DNA from 3 places in the Paenibacillus sp. PL2-23 genome. Region 3 is predicted to be linked to each of the others. Evidence: riboswitches for the same ligand, from Rfam matches in the RefSeq annotation. Region 3 holds a riboswitch; each other region holds the start of a gene.
The links. Region 3 has a riboswitch for cyclic di-GMP ahead of AB1S56_RS21740 (hypothetical protein). Riboswitches for the same ligand answer to the same signal wherever they lie in the genome.

Region 1 (5,254 bases), 1.3 Mb from region 3:
CGCGATATCCTGCATTTCCTTCATGCCTGTCGTTACGGTCTTCATATCGTTGTCAATGCTGAAGATGCCCTCTTGGCTCTCCGTTACGCTTTGAACAATCTCCGTAATGCCCTGCGTCATCCTGTCTGTCGATTCCGCCACCGTCTGAGCGCTTTGCGTCGATTCATTAACGGATTGCTGCAGATGCTTGCTCGTATTCTCAATCAGAGTAGACGATGCCATGACCTGCTGAATCAGCGTCTTCAAGCTGTTGATCATGACGCCAAAGGCGCCGGCAAGCTTGCCGATTTCATCCTGGCGATCGAGGTGAAGCTCGCTCTGCATATCTCCTGCAGCCACCCTCTCCGCCGCCTCCATCAGCTTGCGAAGCGGCTTCGTAATAATACGCCCGATTACAACTGCGATTGCGCTGCCGACCAGGAACACAATGACGGATATAATAATCGTCCTCCAATTGGAGCTTGCGGCGGTCTCCGGCACAACGGAGGCATCCAGGTCAATCCCCAGAATGCCATATACCTCGCCCGTCTCGTTCTTCAGAGGAGTAAATATGGATTTATGGGTCCCATATTCATCCACATAGATCGGGCTGATCTTGGCCTGGTTCTCGCTAATAGCATCCTTCATCTCCTGGGTAAAGAGGTATGGCGTACCGAAATCGTCAGGCACGCCGGACAAGATCAGAATACGCTCCTCGCCCTGCGAGTTGGACAAGATATATACATTCTCCAGGCTGTGCTCTGCTTGCAGCCGCTCAAGCTCCGACTTCATTGCGGCATACAGCGGATCGTCTGCGCTAGCCAGCTCCTTTCCGCTGCCCGGAATAGCCGTCAGCGTATTCTGAGCAATCCGAATATCGGTCTCCAGACGCTTATCGAACTGCTCCAGCAGCTTGTCCGACAGATTGCTCTGCGACATGGTGCCGGATATGGCAAACGCCGCGCAGGTAACAATTTGCAGCGCAAGAATGCTGAACACTATTTTTGCAGAGAGACGTTCTCTAAACCAATTCCATTTCAACAAAGGCTTTCTCATCTTCCTTCTCCTTCTTGGCCAGCGCTTCATAAGCGGCATAGGTTTCCTCAATTTTCTGCTTCAAGAAGCCGACAATGGCTTGCACATCGGATAATTGCGTATATGGCGATATAACAAATAGCTTCGCCGCGTAAAGCGCGATGTCCCCGGCTCCATCGGCCGTCCGCACATACAGATGCTTTTTGGTATCTCCAAAAAACATCTCCCCGCGAGCTCTGCCCAATGTTTCGAACAGCATGTCGTTCAGCCTGTTCTCGCACTGGATCTGCGCTTTGGTGCGCTGCCCCCTGCATTCCGCCGCAAAGCCGTTCTTACGATCCGAATAGATACGGAAGAGCGTAATAATGCCCGGGTTATCAGGATTGACGATAACAGCCTCGGGCAGCTCCTCGGAGAGCCTCCTCCGGAAAGCGAGGTTGATCTCGACAAATTGGGCCAGCAGCCTCTGATAGCCCTCGGCTCCAAACGCGAGCAAGGCGCTTAGAATACTGATAGAGCTGCCCATTCGGGAGCATTCCAGCGTATAGCTGGTGTGATAATCGCCGTAGCCTCGATGTCCGACATATGGCGTTTCGTCCGGCTCCAGATCAACCAGCTTAAGATCCGAGGCCCGCTTCACCAGGAACAGGCTGGTAGAGTATGGCGTCTGGCCGAGCTTCTGGAAATCGAAGCAAAGCGAGTCCGCCAAATGCAGGTGCCTCATTCTCTCCTGTATGGCCGCAAGCGCGGCTAGCGTCTCCTCGCCGATCGCCAGTGGATTGCCCGCAAAGTCGTAATGATTAAAAAACGCAAAAAATCCACCCAGTGCCGAGTCCGCATGAATATGCGGCTTCCGGATGCTGTGTTGCGCCGCTATCTCCTCAGAGGCTTCTACGATCTCCGCGAGATTGTCAATGCCCATCGCGTCCGTCGTCGCCGTTGACGCAACGACGTAGATGGGAACCCCTCCCCGGCGGATGACTTGCTCCATCTTCTCCTTAAGATCGCGCACGTCCATGGAGCTGTCCTCCCGCGTTCGGACCTTCACCAGATTGTTGGTGCCGAGACCGGTCGCCTCCATCGACTTGAACAAGCTGTAATGCGCCGCTTCGGAACAGAAGGCATACAGATTATGCGGGACGCCCGCCTTCTTGATGGAAGGATCATGCTTGTTGATGGCGATACGCAGCCCTGTAAAGATTGCGCCCTGACCGCCCCAGGTGGTATAGCCGCCGCTCTCCGAGGGCGTATAGCCGACAAGCTCCGACATCATCGCGACGACTCGGACCTCCGCCTCAGCGCCGGCCGGCCCATACACATCCCACAGGTTATTGCCGTTAACCGCGAATGCGGCCAGCATGCCCAGAATGCCGGGTGTGCTCGCCATAGGGAGAATATTCGTCAAAAAATATTTGGTGTGATACGGATGGCCATGCAGCAGCTTCAACAGCTCTTCATTCACTTGTTCAAGCGGTCTGCCGGCGACGGGAATGCGGCTTTCGGCCGTCAGCTCCCGGTAAAAATGACTACCTCGGTCCTTTTCTCCTTTCAGATAGACGGATTCCGGGTCCTTAAGCGCATCGACTCCTTCCATAAGCTGCTTCACTAGGCCCATAAATTGCTCTCTCTGCTGCAAGTTGCCGTCGTCGCTGGGAAATAAGGCACGGATATTCAGTTGGTTCATTCTCTCTACCTCTCTCCTGTTTAATCTCTCTTTGTTTATATAGGCAAAGAGGCGCGCCTAATATTGTTCATAGGCGCGCCTCTGCTTACATCTGCAGCTGGCTGACATTTCCCCTGATTGGAAGTAGTCCCTATAGCTTTGCGTCTCGCGCCTTTCGACGGATTTGCCATGTATCAAATTGTGCAAGGTGCCTACATGTTCTAGCAACTTTTGACAGCAAGTAGGAACATTCTACTACTTCGGCTTTCGATTATCAATAGATTAAATGAGTGGAAATTGTTAAGTCCTCGAAACGATCATGAATTTGTCACAAATAACAGGCTCGCAATGAAATAGACGCCTCAAGCACTCCCATGCGGGCGGCCGCATATGATACACCTGAAGCGCAGGGGGACGTCTATCCTACCCCGTTAGGAGCGCATCGTTCAATACTAGCAAGGAGTGAATGTATATGTCCTTTTTCCCTCCGTTTGGCCCTCCGGGCGGCGGCGGATTCCCGCCTTTCCTGCCGCCGGGTCCAACTCCGCCATTGGGACCGCCGCCTGGTCCTCCGGGCTCGCCCATGCAGCCGGGTGCCGGCTTGCAGGCTCCAACCGCCCCTCCTCCCCAATTCGTACCGCAGCAGCCGCAGACGGCAGCCTTTGCGGTTGACCCTGGCGGCATCCGCAGATGCTTGTTCCGCAACACGTACATTTGGCTCAGCAACGGCAATCAATTCTGGTATTTCCCCGTATTCGTCGGCCGCCACTCCGTCGCTGGCTTCCAGTGGAACGGCTTCTTCTGGATGTATGCGGGATACGATCTAAGACGAATCGAGTCGTTTACTTGCTTCTAAATCGTGTCTGACAACCCCTTTAATAGTCTCGGCGTTCTCAGAACATACATCCTTTTCTCACTCCTCTTCCCGCAGCGTGTCATGGCATCCGCCATGATGCGCTGCTTTGGCGTTCCCCCATGCTCCCGGAATTCCTGGAATAAAGTGTTGACAGCTCCACTGATAATGATTATCATAATAATCGTTGAGAATTATTATCAAAATTTGCAGAAGCATTAGGGGGAACACATCATGCTTAACCGAAACAGACGATCATTCGTAACGATTATCTCGCTTATTCTTATCCTCGCGTTAGCCGCTTGCGGCAATAACACGAATAACGGGAATAGCGGCAACGCCGCAGGCACAGCTTCGCCTGCCGCTTCCGAGACGGCTCCGGAGGCAACTGCTGCCAATGAGGAACGCGTGATTCAGCACGCCCTCGGGGAAACACCCATTACCGGAATCCCGCAAAAAATTGTTGTCCTGGAATGGACATATGCCGAAGACCTGCTTGCGCTGGGCGTGCAGCCAGCCGGCGTTGCCGATATCGACAATATGAAGAAATGGATGAAAACGCCTGTTGAGCTGGCTGCAGACGTCCAGGACGTAGGAACTCGTCAGGAGCCCAATCTGGAGACGATTACAGCGCTTGAGCCTGACCTCATTATCGGCGTGACGTTCCGTCATGAAGCCATTAAGGATCAGCTTAGCGCTATCGCTCCGACCATCATGTTCAACCCTTACCCGGCTGAGGGAAGCGGCGATCAGTACCAAGAGATGGTCGATACGTTCAATACAATCGCGACTGTTGTAGACAAGACGGAGGAAGCGGAGGCAGTGCTGGCCGATCTGCAGAAAGCGTATGACGACGCCAAAGCAAAAATCGTCGCTGCAGGCAAAGACGGTCAGCCGATCGTTCTGGCCATGCCGCTTGTGAACCAAAACGCCGTATCGTTCCGGATTTCCACAGATAATGCGCTGGCGATTAAAGTATTGGAGCATATCGGACTGACTAACGCTTATCAATCGGAGCAATTCGAGGTATATGGCTTCGCTACCAAGGACATTGAGGCGTTCCCGCCGCTGCAGGACGCAGACTTCCTGCACATTACAATGGAAGAAGCGGCAACGGACATGCTGAGCAAAAACGCAGTATGGAACGGTCTGCGCTTCGTCCAGGACAATCGCGCTTACGCGCTTGGAGGAGACACCTGGCCGTACGGCGGCCCTCATTCCGCCAAGATGCTGGCTGAACGCGTAGCCTCTGTGCTGAGCGGTGAATAATGACACCGGCATATTCGAATAGTCCGGCCCGTTCCGCCAATGGCGGAACGGGCTGGAAGCCTTTTGCGGTGCTGCTGGGCGGTGTACTGCTGCTTGCCATTCTGACCTTTATCAGCTTGACGCAAGGACTGTCACGCATATCGGCAGGAACTGTGCTGGAGGCTATCCTATCCCCTCAGGCAATTACTGAACATCAGATCATTAACGGCGTAAGACTGCCCCGCACTGTTATGGCGCTCCTATCCGGAGCCGCTTTGGCGGTTGCGGGCGCTCTTATGCAAAGCGTCACCCGCAATCCGCTGGCCTCGGAGACGACGCTTGGCGTTAATGCGGGGGCTTATCTAGTTGTTGTGCTGGGAACGATTTTTTGGCCGGGCTTGCTGTATGCATACGCTTTCCCGATGGCGGTTCTAGGCGGCGCGGCCGCAGCGCTGGCGGTATTCGGAATGGGCGGC
Region 2 (5,254 bases), 310 kb from region 3:
GTCTTCCGGCGCACCGCGGAGAAGAAGTAAGCGAAAGCGTCATCGACGGCGCGCAATCCATTATTTTCGACCAGGCGGAGAATCGTCTCCATGCGCAGAAAGCGATCCTGGCGGCGATTATGTCCTAATTCAATCAACCAATTTGATAAAGGGGAGCAAGGGAGATATGGCGAAGGAAAAAATCGTGCTGGCCTATTCCGGCGGCTTGGATACATCCGTTATTCTAAAATGGCTGAAAGAAACGTACGACGCAGAAATTATCGCCTTCACGGCAGACATCGGACAGAAGGACGAGCTCGACGGCCTGGAGGAGAAGGCGCTGGCGACAGGCGCTTCCAAGGTGTACATTGACGATCTGCGCGAGGAATTCGCGAAGGACTTCATCTACCCGATGTTCCAGGCGGGCACGCTGTATGAAGGCCAATACCTGCTGGGCACCTCCATCGCGCGTCCGCTGATCGCGAAGCGTATGGTGGACATCGCCCGCGCAGAAGGCGCTACGGCCATCGCGCATGGCGCGACCGGCAAGGGCAACGACCAGGTGCGCTTCGAGCTGACGGCAGCCGCGCTGGCTCCGGAGATCAGCGTAATCGCGCCATGGCGTCTTGAAGCGTTCCGCGAGCAGTTCCCGGGCCGCGCCGAGATGATCGCTTACGCGGAGAAGCACGGCATTCCGGTGACGGCATCCGCAGCCAAGCCGTATTCGACGGACCGCAACCTGCTGCATATCAGCTTCGAGAGCGGCATGCTGGAGGACCCTTGGTTCGACCCAAGCTCCGAAGCGAACGAAGACATGTACGTGCTGTCTGTATCGCCTGAGCGCGCGCCGGATCAAGCGGAATACGTGGAGCTGACGTTCGAGCAGGGCAATTGCGTGGCTCTGAACGGCGAGACGCTGAGCCCGCTTGAGGTGATGGAGCGCCTGAATGAGCTGGGCGGCAAGCACGGCATCGGACGGGTCGACATGGTGGAGAACCGCTTCGTCGGCATGAAGAGCCGCGGCGTATACGAGACGCCGGGCGGAACGATTCTGTTCACGGCTCACCGCAAGATGGAGTCGCTGACTATGGACCGCGAGGTTATGCATCTTCGCGATTCCTTGATCGCCAAGTACAGCCAGCTGGTGTACAACGGCTTCTGGTTCGCGCCGGAGCGTCTGGCGATCCAGGCGCTTGTGGACGAGTCGCAGAAGAACGTGACAGGCGTCGTCCGCCTGAAGCTGTACAAGGGCAATGTGATCGGCGCAGGCGTGAAGAGTCCGGTCAGCTTGTACAATCCGGATATCGCGACGATGGAGGCTGATCCTTCCCAGGCGTACGATCAAGGCGACGCAACGGGCTTTATCCGCCTGAACGCGCTGCGCCTGAAGGTATCCTCTGGTGTCGAGCAAAGCAAAAACTAATAACCGGATCAGGACGGAAGCTTGCTGCAGCATGAAGGAGCGGGCTTCCGTTCCGTTGCGTCCGGAAGGGAGTGCTGGAATACGGTGAGTAAATTATGGGGCGGTCGTTTTACGAAAAAAACAGACCAACTGGTTGAGGAATATACGGCGTCGATCATGTTCGACAAGGAGCTGGCCGAGGAGGACGTTCAAGGCAGCCTCGCGCATGTGACGATGCTGGGCAAGCAAGGGATTCTGCCTGCCGATGATGTGGAGAAGATCAAGGACGGCCTTCATCGCGTCCTGCAGCGTGTGAATCGCGGAGATATCGAGTTCTCGATCAGCGATGAGGACATTCATATGAACATCGAGAAGACGCTGATCGACGATGTGGGTTCCGTCGGCGGCAAGCTGCATACGGGCCGCAGCCGGAATGATCAGGTTGCGACGGATATGCATCTGTGGCTTCGCAAGCGCGTTGTGGAATTCGTCGACATGCTGCACAAGCTGCAGTCGGCTCTCGTGGAGCAAGCGAAGGCGAACACAGACACCATCGTGCCAGGCTATACGCACCTGCAGCGCGCGCAGCCGATTTTGTTCGCGCATCATCTGATGGCTTACGTGGCGATGTTCGGCCGCGACATCGAGCGCCTGCAGGACAGCTACAAGCGCATTAATGTGCTGCCGCTGGGAGCCGGTGCGCTGGCGGGAACGACGTTCCCGATCGACCGCCATTTTGTAGCGAGCCAGCTGAAATTCGACCGCGTGTATGAGAACAGCCTGGATGCCGTGAGCGACCGCGACTTCATCCTGGAGTTTCTGTCGCATGCCTCGATTATAATGATGCATCTCTCGCGCCTGAGCGAGGAGCTGATCCTTTGGTCCAGCACGGAGTTCCGCTTCGTGGAGCTGGACGATGCGTTCTGCACGGGCAGCAGCATTATGCCGCAGAAGAAGAACCCCGACGTGCCGGAGCTTGTCCGGGGCAAGACGGGCCGCGTCTATGGCAATCTTGTCGGTTTGCTGACGGTTCTGAAGTCGCTGCCGCTGGCGTACAACAAGGACATGCAGGAGGACAAGGAAGGCATGTTCGACACGGTGAAGACGATGCAGGGCGCGCTTCAGCTGTTCGCTCCGATGATCGCCACGATGAAGGTGAACAAGGAGCAGATGCGCCAAGCGGTCAACCAGGATTTCTCCAACGCGACCGACATCGCCGACTTCCTCGTCGGCAAGGGACTGCCGTTCCGCCAGGCGCATGAGGTGATCGGCAAGACGGTGCTGTACTGCATTGAGCAGAACAAGTACCTGCTGGACCTGACGCTCGACGAGTTCAAGCAGTTCTCCAGCCTGTTCGACGACCGTATCTACGCGGTGCTTCAGCCGGAGCAGGTTGTGAATGCCCGCAACGTCTACGGCGGCACAGCGAAGGAGCAGGTCGAAGCGGCTATCGGCCGTGCCGATGTAACGCTCGCGGAGACGGCGGCTTGGGTAGCGGAATATTTGGAACGAAGCAGATAATAAGTAGGGCGGATCTCCTTGCGGGGGGTCCGTCTTTTTTTAAAATATAAGAAAGTATAAGTTTCCTCTATACTGGGCTTATATTTCAACGCGAAACGTTTGCTGCTCCGCCAAAGGACGGCGCAGCTGTTTACGCTTGATCCAGAATTTATAAATTTACACCTTATCTGAGCTTAGAATTGTCGCCAGGCTATATTTTCTCATTGTCAAATTTTCCCGAAGCATGTATACTCATTTGTGGTAATAGATGGATTGCAAAAACGAATATATGAGGATAAAGCACTAGTGAAGTGCTTGACCAAAGGCAAACTCGTACGAAAGTCGGGGACGCAAAGCCACGGGTCTTACGTCATGGATGACATGAACAGACAGCCGGGTTGCTCAAGTATATTTGCTATTGCTTTTTTTTATTGCCTGCAGATGAGAGAGGGGTAGAGAGACATGAGAAGTAGAGTTGTGAGATTCAGAGAAGCGGCCATTGCGGGTATGGGGATGTGGAGCAAGGCTCTAAAAGGCCTCGTGATCGCCAGCATGCTGGGAGGCTTGACGCTTTCGTACGGACAGGAAGCTTATGCGGATAGCGTTTATACCTACAAGGACGAGGCAGCTTCGTTCAAGATTAACGGGAGCCAGGTTCGAATGAGCGGGGAGCACGTGGTCTGGCGAGGAAGAGGGGCGGACGGCTCTGGTCCGGCTGGGCAAATCCATTATGGCAACATGAGAAGCGGACTAACGGTAGCCGTTACCAGCCATGGCAATCCCACCGACACGCCCTCCATCGGGGTAAACACACGCGGGGAAGCGATTGTTGTGTGGGTGGACAGGAGAGATTTCGCTAACGGAACGGGCGATATGAACTGGGATATCTACAGCTACAATACAATAACGAAAATCGAAACCAAATTAAATACGACAGTCGCCCTGCACCGGGCGCCTCTAATCGACGGGAGCTATATTGTCTGGCAGACGAATCCGAGATACGACATGCATCTATACAACATGGAGAGCAGAACATTGACAGAGCTGGGGAGAGGCAGAGATCCGGTAATCTCTAACGGGCTCATCGTCTATAAAGGGGCGGAGGACGGAGATCTGTATGAGTATAAGATTGCCGACGGTACGCATCGGAAGATATTGGACTTGCCCTATTCGCAGTTTGTAGACCGTTTTGTATTTAACGGCGAGCAGATTCTGTGGAAGCAAAGGGATCAGAACCGCAATATCAAATACACGTTTATGGACTTAAGCGCAAGCAACCCGCAGCCTGTTGATCTGACCGCGCCGGTCAAGCCGGAGGTTGAATATAGCCATATGAGCATTTCAAGCGGGAAGGCGGTCTGGATGGAGGAATCCGGCGGAGCGACATTCATGAAAGGCGCTGATCTGAGCAGCGGGGATGTCTTCAGCCTTGGCGCGGCAAGACCTCAGGATTTAATCGGATTCAATGGAAATGAGCTGACGATCATCAAGGATGGCAGTCTGGTGAACCGAATAATCGTCGAGACGGAAGTTGGCACAGGCCAGCCGTCGTTACCGGCAGTCCCGCCTTCGAAGAATACGGATTCCGGCCAGCAGCCGCAAAGCATCGTGATTGGCCCCGACGGCGGCCAAATAACGGCTGGCGAAGCGGCAGGGCTCTCATTCGGGCTTGGGACCTTCAAGGCGGATACAAGCGTGACGCTGGAGAACCACTCGGAAGCCGAGCTACGGACGAAAGGCAAGCAGGTGAAAGGCATGGTCTGGGCGGGAGCGGCCTGGAAGTGGACGGCGGAAGCGGAGCTTATGAAGCCGGCGACATTCACCATCGCGCTGGAGCGTCCTGTGACGACTGCCGATCAGGCTAGCCAAATGGGCATGTATCGTTATGACGAACAGGGCGACAATTGGGTCTACGCAGGCGGAACGGCGGATTCCGCATGGCGGATGGTCAGCGCCAGTGTGAAGCAGCCGGGATTATACGCTCTCTTCGCCTATGAGCCTTCATTCCCGGATATGAATGGCCACTGGGCGAAACGGGAAGTGGAGGTGCTGGCCGCCAGATGGATTGTAAATGGCATGGCAACCGGCAGCTTCGAGCCGAAGCAGTCTGTGACGCGCGCCCAATTCGCCAAAATGCTGGTTCAGGCGGCAGGGCTTGCTGAAGAGACAGCGGGAACGGGAACGTTCAAGGACGTGCCGTCCGGGCACTGGGCGGCTCCATGGATCGAACAGGCGGCTGCGGCGGGATGGATCAGAGGCTACGAAGGCGGCTTGTTCAAGCCCAATGCGGAAGTTACGCGCGAGCAAATGATGGTCATGCTGGCGAATGCTGCTGAGCTCAAGCAAGAAGCGTCCGGCAATGCGCTTGCCGGT
Region 3 (5,254 bases):
TCGTCTGGGCCTCTGTCGGAGCCACGGCTTATGCGGCGCCGCGGGACTGGAGAGCGCCGATTGCGCCTGCCAAGACGGTTGTTGCTGGCAAGACGGATACGTCCGTCACCTTGGCCTGGAAGGCATCCAAGGATGACCGAGGGGTGGAATACTACGAAATTTATAATGGCTCAACGCGAGTGGGGATGTCCCCTGAGCCCGCCTATCTCGTAACGGGCTTGCAGCCGCAAACCGCATACAGCTTCCAGGTGAGAGCCGTCGATCATGGGGGCAACGTCTCGCCGTTCGGAGCTTCCGTGACAGTGACCACTTTGAAGAAAACAGCGGACAAAGCGGTCATTGGCTACTATACGGGGTGGTCGACGTACAGCGGACATCAGATCGCGGACATAGACGGCTCCAGATTGACGCATATTAATTATGCGTTCGCCAATATCGGGCAGAATCTCCAGATTGAGCTTGGCGACAAGCACGCGGATGTGGAGAAGCGATTCGCCGGCGATACGGCCCAGGAGCCTTATTATGGCAACTTCAATCAGCTGCGGAAGCTGAAGCAGCGCTACCCGCATCTGAAAACGTTTATTTCCGTTGGCGGCTGGTCCTGGTCGGGCAAATTTTCTGATGCGGCGTTATCGGACGCGTCCAGAACGGCTTTTGCCGAGAGCGCCGTGGCCTTCATTACCCGCTATGGCTTTGACGGTGTTGATATAGACTGGGAATACCCCGTTGCAGGGGGAGAGGCTTCCAACGCGAAACGAGCGGAGGACAAACAAAACTTCACCCTGCTGCTGAAGAAGCTCCGCGAGAAGCTGGATGCACAGGGGAAGAAGGATGGCAAGAGCTATCTGCTTAGCATCGCCGGGGCAAGCGGGAGCTTCTACCGCAGCAACGTGGAGCTGTCCAAGCTCCAACAATACGTCGACTTTGTTCAGGTGATGAGCTACGATTTCCATGGTATATGGGACAGCAAGACGGGGCTTAACGCGCCGCTGCACCGAGATCCCGGAAGCGTATTCGCTCATGAATCAAGTGTAGAGGATGCCATGCAGGGCTACATGAAAGCGGGCGTTCCTCCCTCCAAGCTAGTCATGGGCGTGCCATTCTATGGGTATAAATACGATGCTGTGACTCATACTAACAAGGGACTGTATCAGAGCTTCAAGGGCGGCAAGTCTGTCACCTACGGTCAAATTATGAGCAGCTATCTGGGCAAGGGCTATACGCGCTACCTCCATCCCGTCTCCAAGGTACCCTACCTGTTCAACGGCACCAGCTTCATCAGCTATGACGATCCGGAGTCGATCGGATATAAGGCGGCCTATATCAAGGCGAACGGTTTAGCCGGGGCGATGATTTGGTCGCTTACACATGATTCGGACGATGGAGCGCTGTTGAAGGCGCTTTATAAGGGACTCCAGCCTTAATTGAAAAAAAAGCCGGACTGGCCATTCAGCAATATTGCTGAAGGCAGTCCGGCTTCTTGTTGTGCGCCCACCTGAAGTGCGGTGCGCTCTGTTATTCCCTCTCGTACCAGTACCCTGTCAGCCCCTTCTCCAGACGGAGCAGCGCTTCCAGATAGAAATAGTCGCCCCATATAACAAAATCGTCCGGTGCTGCACCGCCTCTTACGGAATAGGAGCCGCGCTTCAGCAAGCCTTGCGCATCCTCTTCGCCCATCGTGGAATAATTTCGGATGAGAGAGGTCATGGAGCGCTGGAGAGCATCCTCCAGCAGACTGCGTTCCGGGTCCTCATCGCTTAAGAAGCCCAGTATTTCCAGCATGCCTGCTGCAGCAATAGCGGATGCCGAGCTGTCCCGTTTCGTCTCCGGCGTGACAGGAGCGTCGAAGTCCCAATAGACCACATCATCCTCAGGGAACCGGTCGATGAAGTAGCGGGCCAGCCGCTTGGCGGTTTCGAGCAGCTCCGGCTGGCCGAGGAAGCGGTAAGCCAGCGCAAAGCCGTAGATGCCCCACGCTTGGCCCCGCGTCCAGGTCGAGCCGTCCCGGTAGCCCTGCGCTGTGCCGCCGCGAAGCGAATCGCCTGTTTCCTGATCGAAGTAGAATGTATGATAGGAGGAATCGTCGCCGCGCACAAGGAAGCGTCGGCTTTGCTCCGTATGAATGGCTGCGATGGTGCGGTATTTCTCCTCGCCTGTATGCTTGTAAGCCCAGTGAAGCAGCGGCAGATTCATCATGCAGTCGATAATGATGCGTCCACCATTGTCCGGGTCGTCCTTCGGCCCCCATGCCTGAAGAATTTGCGTGCGCTCCCGCCATCTCTCCAGCAGAATGTCAGCCGCTTCCAGCGTCAGCTTCTTCGCCTCCTCATCGCCTTCAATGATCCATTGCGCTTTGCTCGACAGGGAGTAGAGGAAGCCGATATCGTGGTGGTCGAGATTCACCCGATTCTGCAGTCTGCGGCGGAAGCTGTCCACCGTCCTGACGGCGGCTTCGCGGAACGAGTTATCTCCCGAATATTCATACCCGAGCCAGAGCATTCCGGACCAGAACCCTTCTGTCCAGTCGGTGTTGTTGTTCAATTGATATACACCGTCGCCGTTGCTGACGTGGGGGAATGCGTCCCCGAATCTTGCTATATCCGCCTTCACCACACGAAGAGCGTCTTCAATTGCCTGCTTCCATATCGTCATTGTGTTTGCCTCCTTGCCTTATCGGCGTTTTGTTTGCTTAGGTACATTATAACGGTGACGGTATTCCGTTTTATTGTGATATTATGTAGTTATATTGCGATTGTAGCCGGAAGCAGGGAGGGTGTTCATGAATCGAATCGAGCCGATGTTTATGGGGGGACAACTGCTTTTCTTCTCATACCGCGCCGAGAACAGAGACGAAGACTGGCGTATGTACCACGCCCATCAGGGCTGTGAGCTGCTCTATGTATACGAGGGGGCGGGCACGGTTACCGTGGAGAGCCACACCTACCCTCTGAAGCCGGGGATGCTGTTTCTGTTCCAGCCCTATCAGCTGCATCAGGTGGAGGTTCCGGCGCGAATCGATGGGACCTACATTCGCTCCAACGTAACCTTCGATCCTCTTCAGGTAGAGGGCTTTCTGGAGCCGTTCCCGAAGCTTCAGGCATTCCTGCGCAAGCTGTGGAAGGGCTTCCTGACCCGTCAGGTATTCGATCTGTCGACGGACAAGCGGCTGCCGGAGCTGTTCCTGGAGATGGAGTCTACCCGCAGCCAGTGGGACATGCCTTCGAAGAGCGAGGAGCGGGCATTGTTCCTTATTGCAATTCTGCATTACCTGCAGAAGCATGTGCTTCAGGAGGAGGACTCGGAGCCGGGTGTAACGGAGAAGACGTCGGGACATGCCGTTCAGATGGTGGACTGGGTCGAGAGCCACTTCAAAGAACCGTTTTCCCTGAACCGGATGGCGGAGGCTTGCCACTTGTCTCCTTATCACGTCTCACACTTGTTCAAGCGGGTCGCTGGCACGACGATTACCGAATATTTGACGCTGCTGCGCATTCGTGAAGCCTGCGCTCTGCTGGCCGGCACGGACAAGCTGGTGGGGGATATTGCGCGGGAGGTCGGCCAGCTGGGCACGCCTTATTTTTGCCAGCTATTCAAGAAGCATAAAGGCGTGACACCGCAAACCTACAGAGGAATGGTCAGAAAGACCTACGAAAGATAGCACCTTTGCTCAAAATAACACTGTATCCCGGCGCGGAATGATGTATAATGTGAATTAACTACTAGTTCGTTAGTATCAAATAATAGAAAAGGCAAAGTTACCGAAAGGTAATGACGCAAAGCTATAGGGGCTAAAGTGTATGACTATGCCAGCCAGTTGCCGATAGAAGCTAGCTATAGCTGGAGCTTGTCAGTCGGTGTGACGACAAGCTCTTTTTTGCGTTTCCTTGGGGCCGAGCCTGGGGAGGAACATGAATGTGGATATTTCCAATTGCGCGAAGTGCGGCGGAATGATTGTGAAGAGGCGGTCGTATTTCTGCCCGGCCTGCATGGAAGAGATGAAGGAGGACATTCAGCGCGTCAGACATTATTTACGTACCCATCACCGCCCGAATATCCTTGACGTGCATGAGATGACCGGCATTCCGATCCGCACCATCCAGCAGTTAATCAGAGCAGGAATTATTGAGAGAGAGCAATGAAGAAGGGGCCGATCCTAATCAGGATCGGCCCCTCGTCCAGGCATGGCTAGACGTGTCTGGCACGTCTATTTGGTACAAACCGTTGGTCTCCGTACAAATAGACGTTTGTAGCACGTCTATTTACTCCAAACCGCCCTCTCCCGCTCATATAGACGTTCCTGGCACGTCTATATGCTGCAAACCGGCCATCTCAGCACATTTAGACGTTTGTGGCACGTCTATTTGCTTCAAACCACCTGTCCCTGGTGCGGATGCACTCGATATGAAGGGGATTTGAACGATAAATCGTTCAAATAAGTGGCGCCGGACCTAGATCGGGGCAGATTGAACGAAATATCGTTCAAAAGGCAGTTCAAGTAACTAGATGTGTGTGTTTTTGAACGAAATATCGTTCAAATAGCCAATCCGTAACTCGGAGTGAGGCGCTTTGAACGAAATATCGTCTAAAATGGTGTTAATTGCTCCGACCAAACACGCCCTAGTCGTTGTTGCAGCAGCCCTCGCTGCTGTCGTCCAAGTGTCCCGAGCGCGCAATCTTGGTCTGCAAATACTTCTGGTTGTATTCCGACACATCTCCCCAGATGGCGACGCGGTCATCCAGCATCAGCCCGGCCTTCTGAAGCGCGTCAAGCTTCTTGGGGTTGTTGGTCATGAGCATGACGGGCTTCTCGCGCAGCGCTGTCAGCACCTTGATCGCGTCGCTGTAGTCGCGGGAGTCGTCCACGAACCCCAGCTGAAGATTGGCGTCGACCGTATCGTAGCCGTTCTCTTGCAGAATATAGGCCATCGCCTTGCTGAACAGCCCAATGCCTCTTCCTTCGTGATTCGCCAGATAGAACAGCGCCCCGTGGCCATACTCCTTAATTTGCCGCAAGGACTCCTTCAGCTGGTAGCCGCAATCGCATCTCTTGCTGCCGAAGATGTCGCCTGTATGACAGATGGAGTGGAAGCGGATCAGCGCTTGATCAGCCTCGGCAAAATCCCCGTAGACCAGCACGCTGGATTGCTGGAGCTCCGCCAGGTTGGAGGCGGACAGCTTGGCAATAATCCGCTCGTAGTCCTCCGTCACTTCCTTGCAGTTCAGCCAGCAGTACCACTGGAACGTCACGGTTTCC

Region 1: linked by a shared signal. The riboswitch ahead of AB1S56_RS15710 (pyridoxal-dependent decarboxylase) and the one ahead of AB1S56_RS21740 (hypothetical protein) in region 3 are both predicted to bind cyclic di-GMP.
Region 2: linked by a shared signal. The riboswitch ahead of AB1S56_RS23140 (S-layer homology domain-containing protein) and the one ahead of AB1S56_RS21740 (hypothetical protein) in region 3 are both predicted to bind cyclic di-GMP.

The regions. Positions count from the first base shown of each region.
Region 1 covers NZ_CP162129.1:3,565,879-3,571,132, forward strand. The annotation lists gene AB1S56_RS15705 (methyl-accepting chemotaxis protein) at 1-1,035, opposite strand, end outside; gene AB1S56_RS15710 (pyridoxal-dependent decarboxylase) at 1,001-2,698, opposite strand; cyclic di-GMP riboswitch class I at 2,788-2,876, opposite strand; gene AB1S56_RS15715 (collagen-like protein) at 3,150-3,533, shown strand; gene AB1S56_RS15720 (iron-siderophore ABC transporter substrate-binding protein) at 3,765-4,799, shown strand; gene fhuB (Fe(3+)-hydroxamate ABC transporter permease FhuB) at 4,799-5,254, shown strand, end outside.
Region 2 covers NZ_CP162129.1:5,216,591-5,221,844, reverse strand. The annotation lists gene argF (ornithine carbamoyltransferase) at 1-128, shown strand, start outside; gene AB1S56_RS23150 (argininosuccinate synthase) at 167-1,402, shown strand; gene argH (argininosuccinate lyase) at 1,487-2,902, shown strand; cyclic di-GMP riboswitch class I at 3,196-3,287, shown strand; gene AB1S56_RS23140 (S-layer homology domain-containing protein) at 3,344-5,254, shown strand, end outside.
Region 3 covers NZ_CP162129.1:4,906,341-4,911,594, reverse strand. The annotation lists gene AB1S56_RS21755 (glycosyl hydrolase family 18 protein) at 1-1,424, shown strand, start outside; gene AB1S56_RS21750 (glycoside hydrolase family 88 protein) at 1,516-2,652, opposite strand; gene AB1S56_RS21745 (AraC family transcriptional regulator) at 2,780-3,658, shown strand; cyclic di-GMP riboswitch class I at 3,739-3,822, shown strand; gene AB1S56_RS21740 (hypothetical protein) at 3,915-4,139, shown strand; gene AB1S56_RS21735 (GTP cyclohydrolase II) at 4,618-5,254, opposite strand, start outside.